Regions from separate parts of the Fictibacillus sp. KU28468 genome, predicted to be linked through region 3. Evidence: riboswitches for the same ligand, from Rfam matches in the RefSeq annotation. Region 3 holds a riboswitch; each other region holds the start of a gene.
What was found. A riboswitch is a leader RNA that binds a small molecule or an ion and turns the genes downstream of it on or off. The one in region 3 is predicted to bind S-adenosylmethionine.

Region 1 (3,278 bases), 1.3 Mb from region 3:
GCCTGGAACCTACAAAGCATTTGTAGACATTAAGCCCAAAAATAAAGCTTATGCCGTTGCCCCGTTGAAAATTGAAGCGGGAAGCCATGGAAATCATACTCACCAGCCAGAATTGAAGGCAGATACCACCCTTTCAAAAACAATTGATGGACACAAAGTATCATTGACGCCAAAAGAATTTAAAGCTGGCCAGCCTGTTACGCTGCAATTTAGCATGGGTGATGCAAAACCTGAACCTTATCTTGGAGCACGTGGCCATGTTGTGGTCTTAGATCATACAGGAGAAAAATATGTCCACGTTCATCCTTCCACTCCTGAAGATACAAAATTTGAGACGGAATTTGAGGAACCTGGACTTTATAAATTGTGGGCGGAGTTTAAGATCAATGGGAAAGTGATCACCTATCCGTTCATTATTGAAGTGAAGAAATAGCAGAATACAATAAAAGCTGACTCATTTGAGTCAGCTTTTATTGGTATAAATTATTGTTTGTGATGTGTCAGTGGAGATTAGTGCTTTCAGTTTGTGGTCCAGCTGAGAAAGAATGTTTTTTATTTTTTCTAATGCTGAAGAAAATTGCCGCCAGCCAAACGACGACCAGCACGGTATAGACCGATTGCAGCGCTGTACCGGAGATTCCAGCGGACTGCAAAAGCGTCCGGGCGTTCGTTACAATAATCAATCCTCCAACAACCACACCTAAAATATGCGAAGGGATAATGCGGACGAGCCATGCTGCGACCGGTGCTGCGATTAATCCTCCCGCCATGAGGGCGATAACCCACATCCAGTTGACCTGCTCCCATCCGAGAGAGATGAGGAAACCGAGTGTTGCAGAAACGGCAACAGCAAATTCGCTCGTATCCACGGAACCGATGACCTTTCTTGTTGTTGTGCCGTTTTTGGCTAACAGGACAGGTGTGGCTACCGGTCCCCAGCCTCCTCCTCCGGTGGCATCCAAGAAGCCGGCAACAAGTCCGAGCGGGATGAGCTGCTTGCGGCTGAACGCTTTTTCATGATCAGCAGGCTTGGTGTTCTTTTTAAATAAAAATCGGTACAGAATAAAGAAACCAAGGAACAGCAGGAAAAAGGAAATATACGGTTTTACTGCGTCGCCAGGAAGATTGGATAAAAAGCAGGCACCGGTAAATGCCCCAATGGATCCCGGAATAATGAGACGAAAGATAATTTTACGGTCAACATTACCGAACCTGATGTGTGATGCACCTGAGGCGGCTGTCGTAACAACCTCTGCAAAGTGAACCGAAGCCGAAGCAACCGCCGGAGCGATTCCAAAGGCCAGCAGCAGGGAAGTCGAAGTCAGTCCGTAAGCCATTCCGAGTGACCCGTCAATCAGTTGTGCAACGAGTCCAATCAGGGCCAGGATGATCAGTTTTTTCATTTTACTCCTCCTAACAAATAAAAGGCCCTTAACCGTAAAGTTAAGAGCCTTCGGTTTTTCCGATCAGCAGTGTATCTCTTTTCGAATTTAGTATTTACTATATTCAATGGAATGAAAGTCTGTCAATAGAATTTTCGGATATTTCAATAAATATTTTTTAATCCGATAAGAATAATAGGGTTTGCGAAAGCATAAATGTGTGTTATTATTTAAAAAAATAAAAAAACTTATCCAGAGCGGTGAAGGGAACTGGCCCGATGAAACCCGGCAACCTGCATTTTTTTTGCAAGGTGCTAACTCCAGCAGAATGTTTATTACATTTTGGAAGATAAGGTAATATGTTTACCTCGTCAGTCTTTCCGAAATGGAAAGGTTTTTTTATTGCCATTTTAATTCCTGAAAAAACCTAACAAAACATATTAAACGAGGAGGTTCTGATGTGGTAAACGGTAAAAGCCAGGATGAAATTTTTGAACAGTTAAAAGAAATGCTGAACAGTATCAAGTATGGGTCCATCACGTTAATTGTTCAGGATGGAAAGCTGATTCAGCTGGAAAAAAACGAAAAGGTACGTTTTAAATAAATATTCGCTGACTAGAAAACTAGAGGCGGTTTTAACATAGCAGGATGGCTGCTTATGGTTAAAGCTGCCTTTTTCATTGGAGGGGTGGTTAACATGCTCAAGTTTGACACATGGAAAGAACAGGAGTTTACGTTTCCGGAAGACAGTGAAACGAAGGGGGCACTCGAAGTACTGAAATGGGCGTATGAGCAATATGGAGATGCACTCGTTTATGCGTGCAGCTTCGGAATAGAAGGCAGTGTCCTGGTGGATCTTGTATCCAAGGTCAAACCAGATGCAAGAGTCGTTTTCCTGGATACAGGCCTTCACTTCAAGGAAACGTACGAGGTGATCGAAAAGGCGAAAAAAAGATATCCGGAAATGAAGATTGAGATGAAGAAGCCTTCGCTGTCCTTGTTGGAACAGGCGGAAAAGCATGGCAGCGAGTTATGGAAAAGAGAACCGAACCTCTGCTGTTATATACGAAAGGTAGCCCCTCTTGAGGAAACACTGAACGGAGCACCGGCATGGCTGTCGGGTCTCCGGAGGGAGCAGTCGGCAGGGAGGAGCAATGTTCAGTACATCAATAAGGATGAACGTTTTAAATCCGTGAAAATCTGTCCGCTGATCCATTGGACGTGGAAGGAAATTTGGAGATACGCCTACAAGCAGAATCTGCCCTACAATCCGCTTCACGATCAGGGGTATCCCAGCATCGGCTGCGAGCCGTGCACGCTTCCGGCTGACGGGTCGGGTGATTCCCGCTCAGGACGCTGGTCAGGGCAAGGGAAAACAGAGTGTGGACTTCACCAATAATAAAATAAAATTACAGGAGGAATTAACATGACATCAATTTTGCCGCATGGAGGAAAGCTGATAAACCGTTATGAACCAAATCTGCCAACAGACCACATTCAAAAGGAAGTGGAACTGGATGCTACATCCTTAAGTGATCTCGAGCTGATCGGTGTAGGAGCCTACAGCCCAATTACCGGTTTTCTAAATGAAGAAGACTATCAATCTGTCGTTGATTCTCTACGTCTTGCTGATGGAACGGTTTGGAGCATCCCAATCGTCCTTCCAGTTCATGAAAAACAAGCAAGGACGCTATCAGCCGGAGATCAGGCGAGGCTCGTATTTGAGGGTGTAACGTACGGAGTCATCGAGGTAGAAGACCTTTACCGCCCGGACATTAAGCATGAAGCAGAGCAAGTCTACCAAACGGCAGATACTGCACACCCTGGGGTTAAAAAACTTCTGGAACGCCCTTCTTACTATGTTGGAGGATCAATCACTCTCGTAAAGCGGCCTGA
Region 2 (3,278 bases), 1.0 Mb from region 3:
GAAAGTCTGCCTAAAATCAAAGTGGTGTTCGACCAGTTGGCTCCTCTTCAGGATAATCTGTTAAAACTTCAAACTGCAGATGACACGGCAGGGAATCTTGAACGCTCACTGACTGACCTGGAGACAGCCGCAGATAAAGCGATCTCAAAAGGAAACGCAGCACAAAAAACTAACCCGGATATCTCATACCAGCCTGATGAATTAGAAGCGATCAAAGAAGAATTGCATCAGCTTAAAAATACCGTCCAGCAGAACAAAGAAATCCTTTCTGGCCGTGCAGACTCATACACCGAACCTCTGCAGAAGCTTTCTTTATTTGCTCAACAGGACTGGCCCGCACAAGAACAGAAAATCCAACAGGCAGCAGATTTTATGAGGAACGATTTGCCGGGTGTCAAACAAGATATTCAAAAAGCAGGGATATTGATGGATACCCAGCTTCCCCAAATAGAACAAGCAATCCACAGGGCCGCTATATTTGCAGAAAAAGACTTGCCCGCCATGGAGAAATCCATCACACGTACGGCAGACAAAATCAGGGATTTTGAACGCAACAATAATTTGAGAGATATCATTAAAGCGTTAAAGAACGATGCTCAAAAGGAAAGTGATTTTCTGGCCGCTCCTATCACGTTGAAAGAGAATAAAATTTTTCCGATTCCTAATTATGGCTCAGCCATGACTCCCTTCTACACCTTACTTGCGCTTTGGGTGGGAGGAATGCTGCTCATCTCTTCTCTTAAAGTAGGTGAAGTTCCAAGTAAAGGAGAGATTTCACCGCTTTCTTTTTATTTTGGGAGGCTGATGACTTTTGCAACGATCGGCATGCTGCAGGGGCTTGTCGTATCTCTTGGTGACCTGTTCATTATCCATTCCTACATTGTGGACAAAACATGGTTTGTTTTATTTGCCATGTTCCTGAGCATCGTCTTTGTCATACTAACGTATACGCTCGTTTCCATCTTTGGAAATGTGGGTAAAGGCCTGGCGGTTATTTTTCTCGTTCTGCAGTTTTCAAGTTCAGGCGGAACATTTCCTGTGGCAATGACCTCTTCCTTCTTTCAAAAGCTTAATCCGTATATGCCGTTTACGTATGGAGTCAGTTTACTGCGAGAAGCAGCCGGGGGAATGATTAGAGAAGTTGTACTGTCTGACTTGTATCATCTGCTGCTTTTCCCCGCTGTTTTTCTTATTGCTGCCCTGTTTTTAAGAAAACCGTTGCAGCGAATACAGAATAGAAGGGGAGCAGGCGCGAAAAAAGCAAGAATACTTCAATGAGTGGTTTATTTAGCCTGCGGAAGGCTGTTCTTGCCGCCTACCGCCTTTGCATACTCCTCTTCAAGATCAGAGAGTGCCAGCTGAAATAAATGAAGCTCATCTTTTTTATAAATGCCCATATTGATGAGTTTATTGATCAGCTGATTTCGTTTGCTTTCCACAGCTCTTCTTAGTTGATTTTCCAAAACAATCCCTCCTTTTTACAAGGCTTTTTTAAAGCACATTGTTGATTTTCTTTCCTATTGTGCATCGCATACTGATGCTTGAAAGAGACCCTCAAGTCCTTTTTATACAGTAAGGTGTGTGTGATAGCTGGCGATGATATGAGCCTGCTGATTTGTGAAACAAATGAAACGCCCGAAAAGCAGAAGGCGGTTCAATCACACCCCACAAATAAACAACTACGTTTACTAATAAAGCTTTTAACAAAAAAATAACCGCCGTCATTTTCATGATGAAGCGCCTTTGGTTGACCAATCAGCAATCCTTATATTTCACAGTGAATTAGTTGGTTTTTCGCATAAATAAAAACCTCTTCTTGCGGAAGCAAAATACGCACAAGAAGAGGTTGAATCGCCATCATAAGTCATACTCTTCTTATCATTCAAGCGTTTTGCTTGTGGAATTGGCACAGTGCTCATAATTGAGTCCGCTGCCGAGGCTTCAAAGGGCCAGATCCCTCCACCTCTCTAAATAAGAAATATAAGATAAATGTATTCTATTGGATTCAATTATAGGGATTTCCATCTTATTGTCAAGACAATAACTCATTTTATTTTCGAATGATTTCTCCAGGCTCTAAAACGGGAGGATCTACAGAAAACGAATCAGGGTATTTAATCCCCTGCCCAGTATTTAGGCATATCACCTTTTCCTCTGCTTTGATCCAGCCATTTTCCCTCAATCGTTTTGAGGCGGCAAACACAGCCGCTCCTTCCGGACAAATAAAACTCCCTTCAAGCTCTGCAGTTTGGCGCTGAGTAAAGCTAATTTCATCTTCTGAAACGGCAACGGCGCATCCATCCGTTTCATAAAGTGCTTCAAGGACAAGGAAATCTCCGATCGCTTTTGGAACATTGATACCAAAAGCAGCTGTCTCAGAATTTTCCCAGAACTCCGATTCACTCTTGTGTTCTTCCCATGCTTTTACGATCGGTGCACATCCTTCAGCCTGGACAGCGACTAAACGCGGCAGTCTGCTTCCTTTAAATAAGCCCAGTTCCCTGAATTCTTTCAATGCTTTATATATGCCAATCAGCCCCACTCCTCCGCCTGTTGGATACACAATAACATCAGGCGGCTCGCTTCCGCATTGTTCTAAAATTTCATACCCCATCGTTTTCTTGCCTTCAATCCGGTAAGGTTCTTTTAATGTGGAAGCATCATAGAAACCTTCTTCCTTCACAAGGGACGCGACAATTTTTCCGGCATCACTGATCAGGCCGTTCACAAGAAAGAGCTCTGCACCTGAAATCGCCACTTCTTTTCTCGTAATGACTGGGGCATCCACCGGCATAACGATGTACGGCTTTATGCCGGCCCTTGCACAATAGAGTGACCAGGCGGCTCCTGCGTTGCCATTGGTCGGCATGGCAAGCCGGGTAATACCGAGCTCTCTGGCTTTTGAAACGCCGACTGCCGCTCCCCTGGCCTTAAAAGACCCGGTAGGTACCATGCCCTCATCTTTCATGAGCAGATTTGCAATTCCAAGCTTCTCACCGAGAGCAGGCATGGATAATAAAGGAGTCATCCCCTCTCCCAGTGATACCACATGATCTGGGTCTATAACAGGAAGAAGTTTGTGGTACCTCCAAAGATCATTCCTCTTCTTATTAATAATTTCATTCTCATTTTTCAGTTCCTCTAAATCATAGTTTACGAGAAGGGGGGAACCGCACTGGCACAATTGATTAGGTTCGTGATGAGCATAGATGCTGCCGCACTTTGGACATTCAAGATGGCTGACATAGCTGAAAGACATAACATACCTCCAATATTCC
Region 3 (3,278 bases):
TCCGAAACATAACTCCTAGGGGCTTCGTTAGTTCGCAACAACAAAAGGGTGATCAGAAATCGTCCTTTTACTTTTGACGAAAACACAAAGATCCAGGAGGTATAAATTTATGTTTAAAAAGATTGGTTTAATTACGGGAATAACAGCCATTGGGCTATCTATAGCAGGAGGAACAAATGCAAGTGCACATACGGTAAAGGAAGGGGATACTCTTTGGAAGCTTGGTCAGTCTTATAACGTATCTTATGAAAGTATCAAAAAAGACAACAATTTAGACGGAAATATGATAAGACCTGGCCAGCAATTAAACATACCGGCAGTTAAAGGGGTAAGTGAACATCAAGTGAAAGCATCTTCAGAAGATAAAAGACTTCTCGCTTCTCTTGTCGAAGCCGAAGCAATGGGTGAAAGTTTTGAAGGTAAAGCTGCAGTTGCTGCTGTTGTCTTGAACCGAGTAAAGGCTGATAGCTTTCCGGATACGATCAAAGGGGTTATCTACGACAAAGGGCAGTTTCAGCCTGTCATGGAAAACAAACTGAAAAAGCCTTCACCTTCATCAGAAAAAGCTGTTGATAAAGCATTATCCGGTTATGACAATACGAATGGATCGCTGTTTTTCTATAATAAAACGACAGCGGTAAGCCGTTGGCTCGATACAAAGCCTGTCAATATAGTAATCGGCAACCATACATTCAGCAAGTAAATTAAAGCCTCAGGCCATAGAAAGAAAGGTCTGAGGCTTTATTATCGTTCACTTGAGCTCTTTATGCTAAGACCCGATGATTCGATTTTTTGGCTGTTCCGGGCAATGAGAACATCACAAGTGGCATGCCTAGTGATATATTGTGAAACACTGCCGATAAAAATGCGTTCCATAGCGTTTAACCCGGTTGCACCGCAGACAATTAAATCTGCTTCATGCATGGAAGCAAAAGAAAGGATTTCTGTTTTTGGAGTTCCGTAATTGGATAAGGTTTTAACATGTTTTAATCCATGTTTCCTTGCCATTTCATCATAATCTTCAAGAAGGGATTCACTGAAACTCTTATCACGGCTCAACTCGATGTTAACTGCACCTGCGTCTAATGGAGCAGTAGGGATTTTTTCCTCAGAAATATGAACAATTAGCAATTGCGCATGATATTCTTTCGTAATTTCTATAGCTCTGTAAAAGGCAACCTCCGAAGATTCCGATCCATCCACACCAACAAGGATTTTTTCGTAATAAGGCATAAAAATCACCCCTTTTTTGTAAACTTATATAAATTCATTCCCTATATATAAGAGAGGCAAACATAATCGTAACATTTGTACCCAACCTCCAAATTCCATTTGACAAACCTATAGGAGTAAGGTATTTTTGAACGTATTAAAGTATTTGAAAAATTCATAATTGACTCTTATCAAGAGTGGTGGAGGGACTGGCCCGATGATACCCGGCAACCTGCAGATTATTTCTGAACAGGTGCCAAATCCTGCAAGGCAGAAGGCTTTGAGAGATAAGAGAAGGTCAAGCCCAAGCGGATAATTGCACCTCTCTGAATCTTTTAGAGAGGTGTTTTTTGTTGAATAAATGGGGGGATATCTGTTGGCAAATACACAATTATCTGCTGTAAATGATACGGCAGCAATAGGAGAACTTACGTTAGAGTCTGGAAAAGAGCTGAAAGATGTCCATATCGCATACCAGCGAATCGGCGCAGCAAATGCACCTGCCATTTTCGTATGCCATGCGCTTACAGGTAATCATTATACGTTAAACAGTGAGATGGGAGAAGGCTGGTGGGCAGGTCTTTTGGGAAATGGGCAGTATATTGATTTGGAGAAATACCAGGTGATTACTTCAAATGTATTGGGAGGGTGTGACGGATCAACAGGACCACTCTCGGTCAATCCCGTTACTGGAAGTCCTTACGGAGCTGAATTTCCATTGATAACAATCAGAGACATGGTGCAGGCCCAAAAGAAACTTTTGGACGTACTCGGCTTGGGACGTCTAGAGGCAGTGATCGGCGGATCGTTAGGCGGCATGCAGGTATTAGAGTGGGGACTGATGTATCCTGATTTTATGGAGCGTCTGATCCCGATTGCCGTAACCCCTTTTCTAAGTGATTATGCGATAGGTTTCAATGCAGCGGGAAGAACGGCCATCCTAAGTGATCCCTTATGGAATAATGGACAGTACGGTAAAGAAAATACACCAAGGAAAGGGCTTGGCATTGCTCGGATGATCGGTATGCTCACTTATCGTTCGGGAGCATTGTTCAATCATCGATTTCAGCGAAAACAAACTGAGAATTGGGAAACCATTCATGAGAATGCAGCCTTTTCAGTTGAATCCTATCTTCAATACCAAGCGGATAAATTAGCGGACCGTTTTGATGCCAACAGTTACTTAACACTATTGAAAGCGATGGATACTCACGATATCGGCAGAGAAAGGGGAGGAGTAGTGGCTGCTTCCCAGAGCTATAAGGCTCAAATGCTTTGTGTTGGTTTCACTGGTGATTTGCTCTATCCTTCTGATTTAATGGAACAGTTTGTAAAAGATGTTCAAGCTGCAAATAAAAGAGCAAAATATCTTGAGGTATCCACCATGTTTGGGCATGATGGATTTCTGACAGAATTTGATAAGTGGGGGAACTTGCTCAAGGAATTTATGAGAGAAACAATAAAGACATGAGGATATCATCCTCATGTCTTTATTTATCACTATTCAACAGCTGGTTTTTCAATAACCGCCGTCTGATTAGAAGGCGTATGCTGTTCAGGGCGCTCCCGGCTAATTCTTCCGCCGCCGACGGATAAAGCGACCAAAATACCCGCTCCAATAAAAATCAAGCCTGTTAAAAATACAGTGGTAAAAGAATCACTCCATGCGGTCTGTATAGAATGAATAACGGTATCTTTAATTGTATCAGGCAATTTAAGAAGATCTGGATGGATTAAAATGCTGAACAATGCATCTGTTTTGTCTGCTAACTTTTGAAAGATCCCTTGAAGCATTGGGTTCGTTTGTCCACTCACTACATCTTTCATTTTTGTTTCTAAGGAATGGTTCATCACTACATTTAGAACAGTGATACCAATCGTACCGCCAATTGAACGGAAGAACGTTGATGCAGAAGTAACAGCTCCCAGTTTTGTTTTCGGAAATTCATTTTGAATCGCGATCATTAATGTCGGCATAACAAGACCCATTCCGAATCCCATTATAATCATATAAGCGTATGCTGTAATTTCATTGGAATCAACACCCATCGTGCTCATCAAGTAGA

Region 1: another riboswitch for S-adenosylmethionine. It lies ahead of OKX00_RS05410 (YezD family protein); the one in region 3 lies ahead of metX (homoserine O-acetyltransferase MetX).
Region 2: another riboswitch for S-adenosylmethionine. It lies ahead of OKX00_RS17500 (Fur-regulated basic protein FbpA); the one in region 3 lies ahead of metX (homoserine O-acetyltransferase MetX).

Annotation. Positions count from the first base shown of each region.
Region 1 is NZ_CP110666.1:1,073,652-1,076,929, forward strand. Features, by position in the region: gene OKX00_RS05400 (hypothetical protein) at 1-433, shown strand, start outside; gene OKX00_RS05405 (sulfite exporter TauE/SafE family protein) at 501-1,403, opposite strand; SAM riboswitch class I at 1,628-1,738, shown strand; gene OKX00_RS05410 (YezD family protein) at 1,870-1,986, shown strand; gene OKX00_RS05415 (phosphoadenylyl-sulfate reductase) at 2,080-2,781, shown strand; gene sat (sulfate adenylyltransferase) at 2,809-3,278, shown strand, end outside.
Region 2 is NZ_CP110666.1:3,341,426-3,344,703, forward strand. Features, by position in the region: gene OKX00_RS17495 (YhgE/Pip domain-containing protein) at 1-1,278, shown strand, start outside; gene OKX00_RS17500 (Fur-regulated basic protein FbpA) at 1,284-1,463, opposite strand; SAM riboswitch class I at 1,873-1,978, opposite strand; gene OKX00_RS17505 (threonine synthase) at 2,051-3,259, opposite strand.
Region 3 is NZ_CP110666.1:2,338,694-2,341,971, reverse strand. Features, by position in the region: gene OKX00_RS12080 (cell wall hydrolase) at 110-703, shown strand; gene OKX00_RS12075 (universal stress protein) at 745-1,233, opposite strand; SAM riboswitch class I at 1,398-1,506, shown strand; gene metX (homoserine O-acetyltransferase MetX) at 1,589-2,683, shown strand; gene OKX00_RS12065 (MDR family MFS transporter) at 2,713-3,278, opposite strand, start outside.